DNA from 2 places in the Pseudogemmobacter sp. TB195 genome. Region 1 is predicted to be linked to the other one. Evidence: riboswitches for the same ligand, from Rfam matches in the RefSeq annotation. Region 1 holds a riboswitch; the other holds the start of a gene.
The links. A riboswitch is a leader RNA that binds a small molecule or an ion and turns the genes downstream of it on or off. The one in region 1 is predicted to bind cobalamin.
Positions count from the first base shown of each region.

Region 2: it holds a riboswitch for cobalamin, as region 1 does, so the genes downstream of both, AC4FS3_RS12505 (aromatic ring-hydroxylating oxygenase subunit alpha) here and bluB (5,6-dimethylbenzimidazole synthase) in region 1, are expected to answer to the same signal.

Region 1 covers NZ_JBZEGG010000002.1:154,575-162,202, reverse strand. Annotated here, with positions in the region: gene AC4FS3_RS03805 (DUF1489 family protein) at 111-539, shown strand; gene AC4FS3_RS03800 (bactofilin family protein) at 629-1,030, opposite strand; cobalamin riboswitch at 1,351-1,551, shown strand; gene bluB (5,6-dimethylbenzimidazole synthase) at 1,615-2,385, shown strand; gene AC4FS3_RS03790 (bifunctional aldolase/short-chain dehydrogenase) at 2,699-4,747, opposite strand; gene AC4FS3_RS03785 (sugar-binding transcriptional regulator) at 4,910-5,890, shown strand; gene AC4FS3_RS03780 (carbohydrate kinase family protein) at 5,972-6,916, opposite strand; gene AC4FS3_RS03775 (ABC transporter permease) at 6,955-7,628, opposite strand, start outside.
Region 2 covers NZ_JBZEGG010000011.1:13,226-20,853, reverse strand. Annotated here, with positions in the region: gene mrdA (penicillin-binding protein 2) at 1-97, shown strand, start outside; gene rodA (rod shape-determining protein RodA) at 102-1,241, shown strand; gene AC4FS3_RS12520 (2-hydroxyacid dehydrogenase) at 1,384-2,310, shown strand; gene AC4FS3_RS12515 (CopD family protein) at 2,367-2,780, shown strand; gene AC4FS3_RS12510 (hypothetical protein) at 3,266-3,712, shown strand; cobalamin riboswitch at 4,416-4,627, shown strand; gene AC4FS3_RS12505 (aromatic ring-hydroxylating oxygenase subunit alpha) at 4,732-5,970, shown strand; gene AC4FS3_RS12500 (hypothetical protein) at 6,088-7,628, opposite strand, start outside.

The sequences.
Region 1 (7,628 bases):
CGCGAGGACTGGGCCAGCATTTGCGCCGGATCCGGCCAGAGCCACAGGATAGGGAGGCGGAGGCCATCGGTCAATCTTGCGGCGGCGGGGCAGGCGCCTATGATCCGGCCATGGGATTCGTGAATATACTCAAGCTTTGTGTCGGTGCCGAAAGCATCGGGGATCTTGCGACCTGGCAAGAGGAAAATGCGGCGCGCTGGCCTGCGGGGCAGGCGGTACATGTCACCCGCATGTGGCCCAAACGCGAGGCCGAGGTGCTGGCGGGCGGCTCGCTTTACTGGGTGATCAAGGGGGTGATCCTCTGCCGGCAGCGCATCACCGCGCTGGAACGGGTCGAGACCGGTGATGGCATCAGCCGCTGCGCCATCGTGATGGACCGCGAGATCATCCGCACCGAATCCGCGCCGCGCCGCCCGTTTCAGGGCTGGCGCTATATCGGCCCGGAGGACGTGCCGCGCGACCTGACGCTGGGCCGGGACGGCGATGACAGCCTGCCGCCGGACCTGGAACGCGCTTTGGCCGAGATCGGCCTGCGCTGACGCGTTTTGCGCATCTGGCCCGATCTGAACTCCCCGCTCTGAACTGCCGACCGGTGCCGGTTCAGAGCGGCCATTTCAGATGCGGGTGATCAGCCGCGACCGCGGGTGAAGCGGCCTTCGATGGTGGCGCCGCTCTCGATCACCAGGGTGTCATAAGTGATATCGGCGGTCACCTGGGCGGTGGCGCGCATGATGAAATGCTGGCTGTCGACTTTGCCGTCGAGACGGCCATGCACCTCGACCGATTTCGCGCTGACCGAGCCGGAGATGCGGCCATGCTGCCCGACCGCCAGCGCGTCGGCGGTGATATTGCCATCGACCTCGCCCAGAACCTCAAGCGCGCCGGTCGAGCTGATCTCGCCGGTGATCTTCAGGTCAGAGCCCAGCACAGAACGGGTCGCATTGCTGCGGCTGGCGCCGGATGAAGGCGTGGTCGCCTGGGAGCCAGCCTGTCCGGGCTCGCCATTCGGAGCGGCAGTTTTCGAGAACATTGGGGGATCTTTCTGAAAGCGTCTCGAGGGCGATAAGGCGGAATTGCGGCGCGAGGGTCAAGTGGACTGCGACCGCCGAGGCCGGGGAAAGCCGGTTTTCTGCCGAAACTTAATGATCACGACGGGACGGGGCGGCGTCCGGCATCCTAAAGCCGGTGAAAAGGCGCATGAAACAGAGAGACGCGCTCTTTGGGGGCGGGGCCTCCTGTCTGGTGCGGGCGGCGATGCCGGCCGGGGGCGGATCGCAAGGCGCATCCTGTCGCTGCGAATCAGGGGGCGGCGCGGTTGCGTTCTGGCCGGACTTCTCTGATAGTGACGCTGTCTGGTGCTCTCCGGCCCGGGCAAGGGCGCTGACCCTGTGCCGCCCCTGGCCGGAGGGATAATCGGGAAGGCGGTGCAAATCCGCCGCGTGCCCAACGCTGTAAGGTGGACCGCTTTTGCGGACCGGGCGGCAGATGCCACTGGCTTTGGCCGGGAAGGCGCCGTTTCGGGATGAAACCGAGCCAGAAGACCGGCCAGACCAGAACGGCCCCGGCTGCGCGGACGGCAGCAGGGGCGCCGGTTTGCCTGACAGGGGAAATGTCATGCCGATAGAACTGCCGCTCGCGGCCCGTTGCGATCACGCTCCTGCCGAACAGCTCCCTTCCGATCCACTTGGCTCAGATCCGGGCACTTCCGGTCCTGACCTGCGCGCGCCCGGCACCGCCGCTGCCTTTTCGGCAGAGGAACGCGCCGCCGTCTACCGCGCGATCTTTGAGCGGCGCGATGTGCGGGGCCAGTTCCTGCCCGATCCGCTCAGCGAGGATCTGCTGCTCCGGCTCCTGGCGGCGGCCCATGCCGCGCCTTCGGTCGGGCTCTCTCAGCCGTGGAATTTCATCCTGATCCGCGATGAGGGCGTGCGAGCCGAGATCCGTGACGCTTTCGAGGCCGCCAATACCGAGGCGGCGGCGATGTTCGGCGAGGGGCGGCGCGCGCTTTATTCGCAGCTCAAGCTCCAGGGGATCTCCGAGGCGCCGCTTTGCCTGTGCGTCACCTGTGATCGCACACGTGGCGGTCCGGTGGTGCTGGGGCGCACCCATGATGCCGCGACCGACCTCTATTCCACGGTTTGCGCGGTGCAGAACCTCTGGCTCGCCGCGCGGGCCGAGGGGATCGGTGTCGGCTGGGTCAGCATCTTCCGCGAAGGTGATCTGAAGCGCATCCTGCATCTGCCCGATGATGTGGTGCCGGTGGCGCTCCTGTGCCTTGGTCATGTGCGCGACCTCTATGACCGGCCGGAGCTCGAGGTCCGGGGCTGGGGGCAGCGTCACCGGCTGGAAGACATGGTCTTCGCCGACCGCTGGCAGGGGCGCTGAGGACCTGCCGCTGCCGTCCCGCGCAATGCCGGAAGAGGCCGCCGCCACGGGCAGAGGGCCGTCGTCGCGGCGAAGGCTGGCAATGACCAGTGATCGGGAGAATGACGGCCCGTCAGCCACAGAAGGATAACATTGATTCCCCCCGCAGTGTTCCGGTCTGCGACCCGACTTGATCCGGTTCAGGCAGCAGCAGAGGGACTGCCTGTCCCGGCGGTGCTTGTCCTGCGGCCCGGGGGACCGCAGGTGTGGCACAGACGAAGGCGCCGGCGACATCGTGCCGCCGGCGTCAGGCCAAAGGGCAGGTCGGGCTGGCTCAGCGCAGCATCGCAGCGGTATTGCCGCCATCGACGGTGATCACCGCCCCGGTCGAGGTGCGGGCGCGGATCAGCGCCAGCGCGGCCTGGGCCACATCTTCGGCGGTGACTTCGCGATGCAGCAGGTTGCCGCGCATATAGACCTCGGGCGTGACGCCCCGGGCGCGGGCGCGCTCTTCGATCATCTGGTCGGTCATCAGCCCGGTGCGGATCCGGTCCGGATTGACCGCATTCGAGGTGATGCCATCCGCCGCATGTTCCACCGCATATTGCTTCATCAAGGCCATCAGGGCGGCTTTCGACGTGCCATAGGGGCCGAAGTCCGGACCCGGGTTCACCGCCTGTTTCGAGACGTTGAACAAGAGCGCGCCGCCGGTGCCCTGGGCCTGCATCACCCGCACCACCGCGCGGGCAACATAGTGGTGACCCCAGAAATTCAGCTCGAAGGCAGCGCGGAAATCGGCATCCGACACGTCGAGAAGCGCGCCCTGCCAGGCCGCCCCGGCATTCGAGACGAGGATATCAACGCCGCCAAAGCGCAGCGCCACCTGCGCAATCGCCGCATCGACCGCGACCGCATCGGTCAGATCGCAGCCGATGCCGATGCCGCCCAGCCGCGTCGCCGCCTCTGCGGCCTTGTCGGCGTCAATATCCAGCAGTGCAATCTCGGCACCTTCGGCGCGAAGCGCCTCGGCCATGGCAAGGCCCAGACCACCGGCGCCGCCGGTGATCACCGCGACCTGGCGGGTCAGCGGCTTTTCGGCGACCTTTTTCAGCTTCACCTGTTCCAGCGACCAGTATTCCAGATCAAAAAGGTCTTCCTCGGGCAGAGCCTCAAAAGCGTCGATCCCTTCGGCACCCCGGATCACCTGGATCGTCGCCTCGGCGACATCGGCCCCGATCCGGGCGGCTTTCGCAGTCGGACCAGCGGCAAAGACGCCGACGCCTTCGACGTAGAAGACGCGGGGCATCGGGTCGAGCATGGTCTTGATGCCGCCCGCACGCGCATTGTTGCGGGTGAAATAATCGGTGTAATCCGCGATATAGCCCGCGATCTTCTCACGCACCAGCGCCGCCCAGGCCTTCAGATCACCCGCTTTTGGCGCGGGCAGTGCCAGGCCGAAGCGCTTGATATGGATGACATGTTCGGGTGTCGCATTGCCACGCCGGGTCAGGCTTTCGACATTTTCCGCGCCGCAGAAATCCAGGATATCCTGGTTCACGCGATGTTCGATCACGAAACGGCGGGGCAGGCCTTCCTGCGCGCCCGGCAATGCGATGGCGCCGCGCAGGATCGGCGCGATCTCTGCCGCGTCTGCAAGCCCGCCCAGCACCGGCGCGGTGCCAAATGGTTTCGGATTGCCTTGCGCGATGCGGTTTTCGGCGCGGGTGATCGCCTCGATCATCGCCTCATAGGCGACACGCGGATCGTCGGACCAGGTGAAGATCCCGTGTTTGATCAGGATCATCCCGGGCGCATCAGGGCGTTCATTAAAGGCCCTGAGGCAGACCTTCGAGAGGTCAAAGCCCGGCATGACATAGGGAATGACGATATATTCGGGGTAAAGCGCGCGGATCAGTGCCTCGCCATTCGGCTGATTGGTCAGCGCGACAATCGCATTGGCATGGGTGTGATCGACATGGCGGAAGGGCAGGATCGCATGCAGGATCGCCTCGACCGAAGGGTTGGGCGAGGCCGGATCCAGCAACAGGCGGCGCTGCAGCATGACCATATCGTCATCCGACAGCGTCTCGTAATTCACCATCGCCTTCAGCTCGGCCAGACGCAGCGCCGGCAGGCCTGCCGGTTCGATCTGGCCCATATCCCAGCCCGACCCCTTGACGCAGAGCACCTCGACCGGCGTGCCGTCATGGTCATTGATCACGGTTTTCACCGATGTATTGCCGCCGCCATGCAGCACCAGCTGCGGCACCTGGCCCAGCAGCCGCGTCGTCCAGGTGCGGATCGCCACATCGCGGTTCACGCCGGCCGCGACATAGGCGGCAACGGTTTTCTCGAAATCCGCATCGGACCACAGGGATTGCATCGGATCTTCTCCTTGGACATTCAGGTCTGAGTTGATGTCAAATGACAGTTATTGGTGTCAAATGTCAATGCGAGTACGAAAGAGATCGGTGAAAGCCTCGCCAAGGCCTGGGTTTCGTGGCAAAGCTGATGGCATGACTGGGCGTGACGGGCAGGGGGACTGATGTCGGCAGAGGCGCAGATACGCGGGCGGGGGGCCGTGCCGGCAGAATTCGACGATATCGTGATCTGGGCCGCCTGGCTCTATTATGAGGAAAGCCTGAACCAGAGCGATATCGCCGCGCGGCTCGGCGTCTCGCGTGCCAGCGTGGTCAATTATCTTCAGGAAGCGCGCGAACGCGGCGCGGTGCGGATCAGCATGGATGCGGGCGTGATGGCGCGGCATTCGCTGTCGCTGGCCCTCGCCGCGCGCTTTGGCCTCGAAGAGGCGCTGGTGGTGCCGGTGCAGCCCGGAGACGATGCGGCGACGCGACTGGCAGCCCTTGGCGCCGCCGGGGCGCGGCAGCTTGAGCGGATGCTGACCCCGGGCGAGACGCTCTGCATCTCCTGGGGGCGCACGGTGCTGGCGGTGGCCGATGCGATCTCTCTGCCCGTCGAGGGGCTGAGCGTGGTCCAGGTCACCGGCGCGGCCATGGGGCGGCGTGATTTCTCGGCCGAACTCTGCACGGCGATCATGGCGCGCAATCTCGGCGCGCTGAGCATGGTGATGCATGCACCTGCGGTGCTGTCGAGTGCCGCGCTCTGCACCGCCTTGCGGGAGGAGCCGGCACTTTCCGAGCAATTCGCGCTGATCCGCAAGGCGCGCACCATCGTCTTCGGTCTCGGCGGTCTCGGGCCGGACAGCACGATGCGGGTTGCCGGCATCGCCGGCACGGATGAGATCGACGCCTATGCCGCAGATGGCGCCGAAGCGGTGCTGATCTGCCGTTTCCTCGATGCCGAAGGGCAGCAGGTTCGCCGTGATTTTGACAGCCGTATGATGGGGATCGAACTTGAAGAGCTGCGCGCCATCCCCCGCCGGGTCTGCGTCGCAGGTGGCCCGGGAAAGATCGCCGCGCTGCGCGCCACTTTGAAGGGCGGCTATGTCAGCCATCTGGTGACCGATACTGAAACAGCCGCAGGCCTGCTGGCACAGACCCCCTGACGCTTTCTTTCGCCCGATAAAATCACACAAGGAGAGGTCCGGAGGGATGCAACACCCCTCCGGCGGTTCGGCAAAGGGCATTCAGCCTTTGATCTTCGCTGTATTCATGAACTCAAGCGTATGGTCGAACGACTGAACACCTGCATCTGACCCGAGCCCGGTCGCCACCAGCGCCGCCGTCGCCTGGGCGAAATTCAGCGCGGTTTTCAGATCCATTTTATGATGCAGTGCCGTGATGAAGCCCGCGTCGAAGGCATCGCCGCAGCCGGTGGTATCGACCACTTCGATCTCAAATGCCGGCTGGCGTACTACGGCACCCTTGTTATCCATGAAACAGACGCCATCCCCGCCAAGCGTAAAGACGCATTGTTTCACCCCGCGATCGAGGAAGAAGCGCCCCGCGGCCTCGACCGTCGTCGCGCCGGAGATCGCCTGGGCCTCTTCGACTGAGGGCATGAAATAGTCGATATGCGGGAAAAGCGGTGCGACGAGGTTGATCGTATTCTCATCGGCGCCAAGGAGGTCAAAGGTGGTCGTCCGCCCGCGCCGCTTGGCCTCGGCCAGAAGCTTCGCGCTCGGCTCCCCATCGAGTTTCGCCAGAAGACCGGTGCCGCCGAGATGGATGATAGGGGCGGCCAGCACAGCATCCAGCGTTTCGGGGATGATGTCGAAATGATCTGACGCACCGCGCTGATGCAGGGCAGGGCGCTCGCCATTCCGGCGGATGTTCAGGATCGAGGCCGAGGTCGGGACGCCCGCAAGGCGCTGCATCTGGGTCGTGTCGACCCCGAACCGCGCCAGCGTCGCCAGCACGAAATCGGCCTTTTCGTCATCACCAACCGCACCAACCGCAAGGCAGTTCAGCCCGTGTTTCGCCAGATCGACCACGGTACCGCCGGCGGTACCGGCCACGGTCAGGCGGATTTCGTCGATAAAGGCGACAGAGCCGCCCGGCGGGATCGCATCGACCGGCCGCCCCAGCACGTCAAGGATATAAAGGCCGATGACCGAAACATCATGGCTCATGGTGGTTCCTCCCGGAAGGTTAATCAGCCGCGCATTGCTCAGTTGCGTTGGCGCAGCGCGAAAATGGTGCCGGCGATCAGGATGAAGATGCCGACAATGGCAAGCTGCAGCGTCGAGGGGATGCCCACGAAGACCAGCACATTGCTCACCAGCGTGATCAGGAGCACACCGAGCAGCGTGCCGATCACGGTGCCCGAGCCGCCGGTGATCCGCGCGCCGCCAAGCACCACGGCCGCGATGATTTCAAGCTCCATCCCGGCCAGGTCAAAAGGGTTCGCGAGACGGTTCGAGGCGACATGCACGATGCCCGCGATACCAGCCAGCAGCCCTGCCCAGCCGAACACGAACAGCCGGATATGGAAGAGGTTGAAGCCAAGGCGTTCTGCGATCCCCGGATTGCCGCCCGAGGCAAAGATCGCGCGGCCCATCAGGGTGCGCTCAAGGATGAACCAGGTGGCGAAAGCGACCACGACCAGCACCAGCACGGTCGCAGGCAGGGTCGAGATCACCCCGGTCCCGCCGGTCCAGGTGATGAGGGAGGCCTTGCCGAAGGCCTCCATCGAGGCGGGCAGGTTCATGAACAGGGCCGTCCCGACAAAGGTCAGCAGCGCCGAGCGGATGATATATTGCGTGCCGATGGTGACGATCAGCGAGGGCGCGCGCAGGGAATGCACCAAAAGCCCGTTGATCACGCCAAAGACCGCGCCGCCTA
Region 2 (7,628 bases), on a different contig from region 1:
CCCTTCCGACCAGCGCGGCCGGATCGAATCGATGCTGAAAGACCTGCCGCTGCGCGACCCCGAGACCGGCGCCCTCACCACTTCCGATCAGGCCTGAGCCAATGGCATTTTTCGAGAACCGCCTGAAACAGGCACCGACTGGCATCCGCAAGGTGCTTTACCTGAACTGGCAGGTGATCGTGCTGGTTACGGCGGTTTCGGCGGTGGGTATCCTGATGCTCTGGTCGGTGGCGGGCGGGGATTTCAACCTCTGGGCCCGGCGCCAGGCCCAGGTCTTTGCCGCCGGCATGGTGCTGATGTTCATGGTCGCCATGGTGCCGGTCTGGTTCTGGCGCTCGATGGCGGGGATCGCCTATCTGACCTCTTTCGTGCTTCTGATCATCGTCGATCTCTATGGCGTCGTGGGCATGGGGGCGCAGCGCTGGATCGATTTCGGGCCGTTGCGGCTCCAGCCCTCCGAGATGATGAAATTCAGCCTCGTTCTGATGCTGGCCGCCTATTATGACTGGCTCGATATCCGCAAAGTATCGCGACCCTTATGGGTGCTGATCCCGGTGCTGCTGACCTCGCTGCCGACGGTGCTGGTGCTGATGCAGCCCAACCTCGGCACTTCGCTGATGCTCCTCATGGCGGGGGCGGCAGTGATGTTCGCGGCCGGCGTCAGCTACTGGTATTTCGCTGCCGTGACCGGATTGGTCGTGGGCACTGTTGTGGCAGTGTTCCAGAGCCGGGGCACTGAGTGGCAGCTCCTCCATGACTATCAGTTCCGCCGGATCGACACTTTCCTCGACCCTTCTGCCGATCCGCTGGGGGCGGGCTATAACATCATCCAGGCCAAGATCGCCCTTGGCTCCGGAGGCTGGTCGGGCAAGGGGTTCATGCAGGGCACCCAGTCGCGGCTGAACTATCTGCCGGAAAAGCAGACCGACTTCATCTTCTCGACGCTCGCCGAGGAATTCGGCTTTGTCGGGGCCTTCTCGCTGCTGATCCTTTACGCGCTGATCATCGGATTCTGCATGATCTCGGCCTTGCAAAACCGCGACCGGTTCTCCTCCCTCCTGATCATCGGGGTCGCCGCCAACTTCTTCTTCTATATCGCGGTGAACCTGTCGATGGTGATGGGCATGGCACCGGTGGTCGGCGTGCCGCTGCCGCTGATGTCCTATGGCGGCTCGGCCATGCTGGTGATCCTTGTGGGCTTTGGGTTGATGCAAAGCGCCCATGTCCACCGGCCGCGCTGAGCGGCAGCCAGCAGATAAGTATTAGCATCAAGGGGGAATGGGCTTTCTCCTGACTTAAATACGCACCGCGCGGAACGCGCAAAGCGCCCCGAAGGGGCGCCCCCTCTGGACAAATCATGCAGCGCGACGCAGGCTCGCGGCCATGACACAGATCTTCTTTTCCGCTCCCGGCTGGGATGAATATGAACCCTTCCTGCCCGCCGCGCTAAGGGCGGCCGGTATCAGCGCCGATATCGTTACCGAAGCGCATGACCCTGCGGCGATCGACTATATCCTCTATGCGCCCACCTCGCCTTTGCAGGATTTCGCCCCCTTCACCCGCGCCAAAGCGGTCATGTCGCTCTGGGCCGGGGTCGAGCGTATCGTGGGCAATCAAAGCCTTACCCAGCCGCTGACCCGGATGGTCGATCCGGGCCTGACCGAAAGCATGGTGGAATATGTCACGGGACACGTCTTGCGCCATCATCTCGGCATGGACCGCCATATCGTCAATCCAGGCCGGGTCTGGGACCACGCCTGCCCGCCCATCGCCCGCCAGCGCCCGGTCACCTTCCTTGGTCTGGGCGAGCTGGGCCTCACCTGTGCCCGCGCGCTCCAGGCCCTGAATTTCCCGGTCAAAGGCTGGAGCCGCAGCCCGAAATCCATCGCGGACCTCGCAACCTTTCATGGTGAGGCCGGCCTGCGGGAAGCGTTGCGCGATGCGCAGATCGTCATCACCCTGCTGCCCAACACGCCGGACACGCAGAATATCCTCAATGCAGACACGCTCGCGATGACGGCCCCGGGCGCCGTGGTCATCAACCCGGGGCGTGGCCCGCTGATTGACGATGCCGCGCTGATCGCGGCGCTGGATGCCGGCCAGATCTCGCATGCCACGCTGGATGTCTTCCGGGTCGAACCCCTGCCGCAGGACCACCCGTTCTGGGCGCATCCTAAGGTCACCATCACGCCGCATGTTGCCGCCGATACCCGCGCGGTGACCGCCTCACAGGTGATTGCCGAAAACATCCGCCGCGCAGAAACGGGCGAGCCCCTCCTCCATCTGGTGGACCGTATCCGGGGCTACTGAGGCCCTGCGACAGTTTCTCCCTTGATCAAAGAGGGGGAAATCTGCCACCTGAGCCGATGGACTGGATCAAAATCATTCATATTCTGGCCGTGATGGGCTGGATGACCTCGATCTTCGCGGTGCCGCGCGCGCTGATCTACTGGAAGCGCGAATGGGCCAGCCTTGGCGCTTTCGGACCGCTTGGCGATCTGACCCTGCGGCTCTATCGCTTTTCGGCCGGGCTGATGGTGATCGCCATTGCGACCGGGCTCTGGCTGGCTATCGGCTGGTGGGGGTTTGATCCCTGGCTGCATCTGAAGCTGAGCCTCGTCGCGTTTCTTGTGATCCATTACATCTGGACCGGCCGCATGGTCTGGCGCGCGCGGCGCGGCGAGTTCCGCGAAAGTGACCTGTTTCTGCGGATCTTCAACGAAATCAGCGTCTTTGCCGTAATCGCCATCCTCTGGGCCGTGGTGGTAAAGCCCTTCTGACGCAGGACCGACGTCACGCCGGCCCGCGGGGAGCCTGACCTCTGCGGCGCGAGATCCCGCAAGCTGTCTCAGACCCTGGCCCGGCACCTGGCACCTGGCACCGAATGGTGCCATTGCGCCAGGGTAAATGGCCAGGAACAGGACGGCCACCAGGTTCGCAACAGGCGGAAGAGGCCGTACGAAATCCGACCGCCCCCGCGACTGAGAGCGGAGAGACAATCCGATACCCCCCTGAGGCCCGGCAATCCCGGCCATGGGAAAGACCCGACCCGCAAGGCAGGGGACCGTCGCGGCATTCTGGCTCAACTGTCGGGCGTGGCGGGCAAGAGCATGAATGGACAATATCGCGCCACCGGCGGCCTCTGGCTGCACAGATACTGATTTGCATGACAGTGGCCCCTCCTGCGGCGCGACTGGCGCGGGTCCCTTTACCAGTGGCCCGACCGCCACATCACGAAAGGCTACGCCGCTGCGAACCGCCAACCTTGCGCCGGATCAAGCCTGCCCATTTCCTGCCCGGCAAGGGCAAGACCACGAGGATCACGCTTCCGGGCGAGGCCTGTCTGAGCTTTGTGACCACCATGGAATCCGATATTGTCAGCCTGCGTCTGCGCGCCCTGATGACAGCAGAGCTGCCCGGCCAGGGCATGGTGCCGGGCTTTTTCCTCTCCTGCCCGGCGCGGCATCTGCCCGAGAGGTCTTTCGACGGCCTGACCAGTGCGGCGGCACTTTTTCGCAAAGAAAGCGAATGCCTGGCCCTGATCGGTCAGGTCTTCGACGAACGCGCAGTTCGGCCAGGATATGCCCGAGGCCCTGCTGCAAGACCGGCACGTGGGGACACTTTGCCTGGATCATCTCGCCCAAAGCCCCGGCAACAGCCATGTGACGCTCAAGCGCAGCTGCCGGCGCGAAGCCGGCATGACACTGTTTGAATGCCTGCGCGATCTGCGGCTGGAACGCGCCGCCAATCTGATCCGGAGCAACCGCCGCTCGCTGCCCGAAGCCGCCTATGATTGAGGCGTTTCCGGCCCCGGCCATCTCAGCACCGCTTTTCACAAACACTTTGGCATGACCGCGCGCGACGTCGGCGGGCGGGGTGCAACCGGACCTGACGCTTTCGCGAGATGGAAGATCTGTTTGCCCCGACAGAGATCCGGCCTGCGGTTTCCTGCCAGTCGCAGCGGCAACGGATCTGCTGCGCGGACCGCCACGCCATTCCGCCGTTCCGCCCGACCATTGGAGCGAGTCTGCGCTGCACGCGTCAACGGCGGCGGCGGTGATCCCCGGTCTGACGGCGGCGCAAAACATCGCGCTGATGCTGCCCGGGCGGGCGAGGCCTGACATCCCCGAGACCCTCGCGCAACTGACGCTCGGCGCTGAGGCCGCTTCCCCCGCCTCGGGGCCGGGTGAGGAAGCCAGAGGCCTCGTCACGGCCCTGATCGCCGGGCAAAGGGCCAGGGCCCGCTTTGCCCTGGTCGTGATCAGCAATGATCGGAAGCAGCATTTTAGCCCAGTTTCGCGCTCAGCCGGGCGCCGGAGGGCGGGCCGCAGCCTGAAACGCATCACATTCCGGGCCTCAGATCAATTTCGACATAATTTGCCGCAGACAGAACAGTTTTTCACATAGCGCCTGCTCTGATCGCGTCAGATCAGGGTGCCACCATATCGGGAGGTCTGGAGGAGAATTGGGAAGCCGGACCGATGCCGGCGCTGCCCCCGCAACGGGTGCGGCGCTTCGTGGCATGGCGGGACCCACTGGCTGAAGGAGCGGCCGGGAAGGTGCCATTTCTGTTCGCGAAAGGGCACAGGCCAGACATCCGGAAACCAGCCCTGAGGCGGAAATCAGCGTGGCTGCGGCGGGCAGTCAGGAGCGCTTTGGCAGGTCCGCCCCGGACCATAGCCCGGCGTCTCCGATCACCCGGGGCAGCAAACAAACCAGCAGGAGGCCAGATTGGGCGCGCTTCACGACGATAGTTTTTCCACCCCGGACCAAAAGCCCGACGCCATTGCGCGGCTGATCGCGGAACACCGCCCGGGCCATGGCCTCGTTCGGGATTTCTACATGGATCCGGACGTCTTTGCCCGTGATATGGAGCGGGTGTTCCGCCGCCACTGGCACTGTCTGGCCCATGAAAGCGTGATCCCGAAGCCCGGCGATTTCGAGCTGTTCCGCCTTGGCGATGAACAGGTCATCCTGACACGCGACATGCAGGGCGAGGTGCATGGGCTCCTGAATTCCTGCCGCCATCGCGGTGCCGAGGTCTGCACCAAAGACAAGGGCAATGCGAAGATGTTCGTCTGCCCCTATCACGCCTGGACCTATACGCTGGACGGCGCTTTGCGCGCGGCCCGGCTGATGCCGAAGGATTTCGACCGCGCCGCACATGCGCTGAAAAAAGTACATGTGAAGGTGGTCGAAGGGCTGGTCTTCATCTCCTTCGCGAAAGACCCGCTGGATTTCACGCAAGTGGAGCAATCCCTGCACGCCAGTATCGGCCAATATGGCTGGGGCGCGGCAAAGGTCGCCCATCGCGAGACCTATCCGATTTCCGCGAACTGGAAGCTGGCGGTCGAGAATTATGTCGAATGCTATCACTGTGGCCCGGCGCATCCGGAATATTCGCAGACCCATGCGCTGGAGCAACCGCCCGAAGTGATCGCCGGTCTCAATGCCGCCATGGAGGAAAAGAGCTGCGCGCTCGGGCTTTCGGTGCTGTCGGGCAATCACTGGCAGAATTCATCCCGGGGCGGCGAGGCGGTCGATGTTTTCCGCTATGCGCTTTACGAGGGCGCCTCGACCGGGTCCGAAGATGGCTCCCCCCTCGCACCTTTGATGGGGCGCTTCACCGATTATGATGGCGGCGTGACCTCAATCCATCTCGGTGGCACCACATTTCTGGTCTGCTATCCCGATCACGGCATGATCTACCGTTTCATCCCGAAAACCCATGATACCTGCGAGATGGAACTGATCTGGCTGGTGAAAGACGGCGCAGAGGAAGGCGTCGATTACGATCTGAACCGCCTGACCTGGCTCTGGAAAGTCACGACCGAGGAAGACAAGAAGATCATCGAACACACCGCACGCGGCGTGAAATCGCATTACTTCGAGCCAGGCCCCATCGCACCGATGGAGTATAACGAGCTGCGCTATATCACCTGGTATCTCGACGAGATCAGCCGCGCCTGACACCTGACAAAATGAGGCCTCGGCTCTACCCGGGCCTCGTTTCGCTTGCCAGAAACGGGCCGCTGCCTCCCCGGCAGCAAACAGGGGGAAAGGGCATTCGGCAGCCCGCCCCCCCCCTCAGCGCTTCGCGCCCCGGCGGCCCTCGATCAGCCAGGCGGCGATGACCAGCCCGGCGGTCAGCACAAGCCAGGCCCAGCCCGGCAGCAAAGCCGCCAGCCGCACCTCGGTGGTCATCCAGGCCTCGCGGGGTGTGATACCGATCCAGCCGCGCCCCGTCACCGGTCGCCCCTCTGCCACCTGCCGCAGGTCAGGCAGGCCCGGCTCCAGCCGGGTCACCGACCCATAGGCCGGGCCGCCGGCGGATTTCGGCGCGATCACCGCATCGCCCGAGGCGATGGTTTCGACGAATTCGCGCGGGCTGGCCGGGCCGACGCCGATCACCCGCGTCAGATCGCCCTGTTCCAGCCGGTAAAGCCCGGCCTCGGGCGCCTGCCAGACCACCTGATACTTGCCCGGTGCCACCTGGATCATATCAAGGATCACCGGCTTCCCGGGCTCTCCCTCCACCGCACTGTCCTGTGCCGTGACAATCAGCGGCCCTGGCGGATCCTCGGACACCGTGCGCCGCGTGATGGTCAGTTCATTGCCTTTGGCGGTCGCCGTCAGCGCCTCTTCTTCAAGATCCGGCTCTTTCAGCATCCAATGTGCCAGCCGCCGCAAAAGCTCCAGCTGCGGCCCGCCGCCCTCATAACCGCGGCCCCAGAGCCAGGCATGATCCGAGGTCAGGACCGCGATCCGCCCCTCATCCACCCGGTCAAGCACCAGCAAAGGCGCACCATCCGGCCCCTCCATCACGGTCTGACCGGAAAGTTTCTCGACCTCCATAACCCGGAACCAGCGGCCCCAGCCCGGCTCGCCGTTTTCGCCCTGAGGCGCAAAACGGTCGAGGCCCTCGGTGACCGGATGGCGCTGGCCGAGTTCCGTGATCTTCGGGCGGAACCCGCCTTCGATGACCTGAGCGGTCGGCGCCACCGGCAGCACCTCGGCCAGAGGCGAGCGGTACAGGCTGTCGACCGCGCCGAATTCCGGCCCCGAGGCCACCAGAACCGTGCCGCCCTCGCGGATATAGCGGACGACATTGTCGATGTAAGACATCGGAAGAATGCCGCGCATCCGATAGCGGTCAAAGATGATCAGGTCGAATTCGTCAATCTTTTCGATAAACAGCTCGCGCGTCGGAAAAGCGATCAGCGACAGCTCATCCACCGGCACGCCATCCTGTTTCTCCGGCGGGCGCAGAATGGTGAAATGCACGAGATCGACGCTGGCATCTGATTTCAACAGGTTGCGCCAGACGCGTTCCCCGGCATGAGGCTCGCCCGAAACAAGCAACACGCGCAGCCGGTCGCGCACGCCGTTGATCTGCACCACGGCGGTATTGTTGCGCTCGGTCAGCTCGCCGGGGGTCGGGCCGATGGCGAATTGCAGCACATTCAGCCCGCCATGCGGCAGCACGACCGGCAGTTCCAGATCCTCGCCCACCGGCACCGAATAGGTCTGCGGCGCATCGGCATCGACCGCGATGGTCAGATCGGCGAATTGCGGCACATCCGGCGGCACCAGACCCTGATCCTCGATCCTGAGCTTCAGCTTGAATT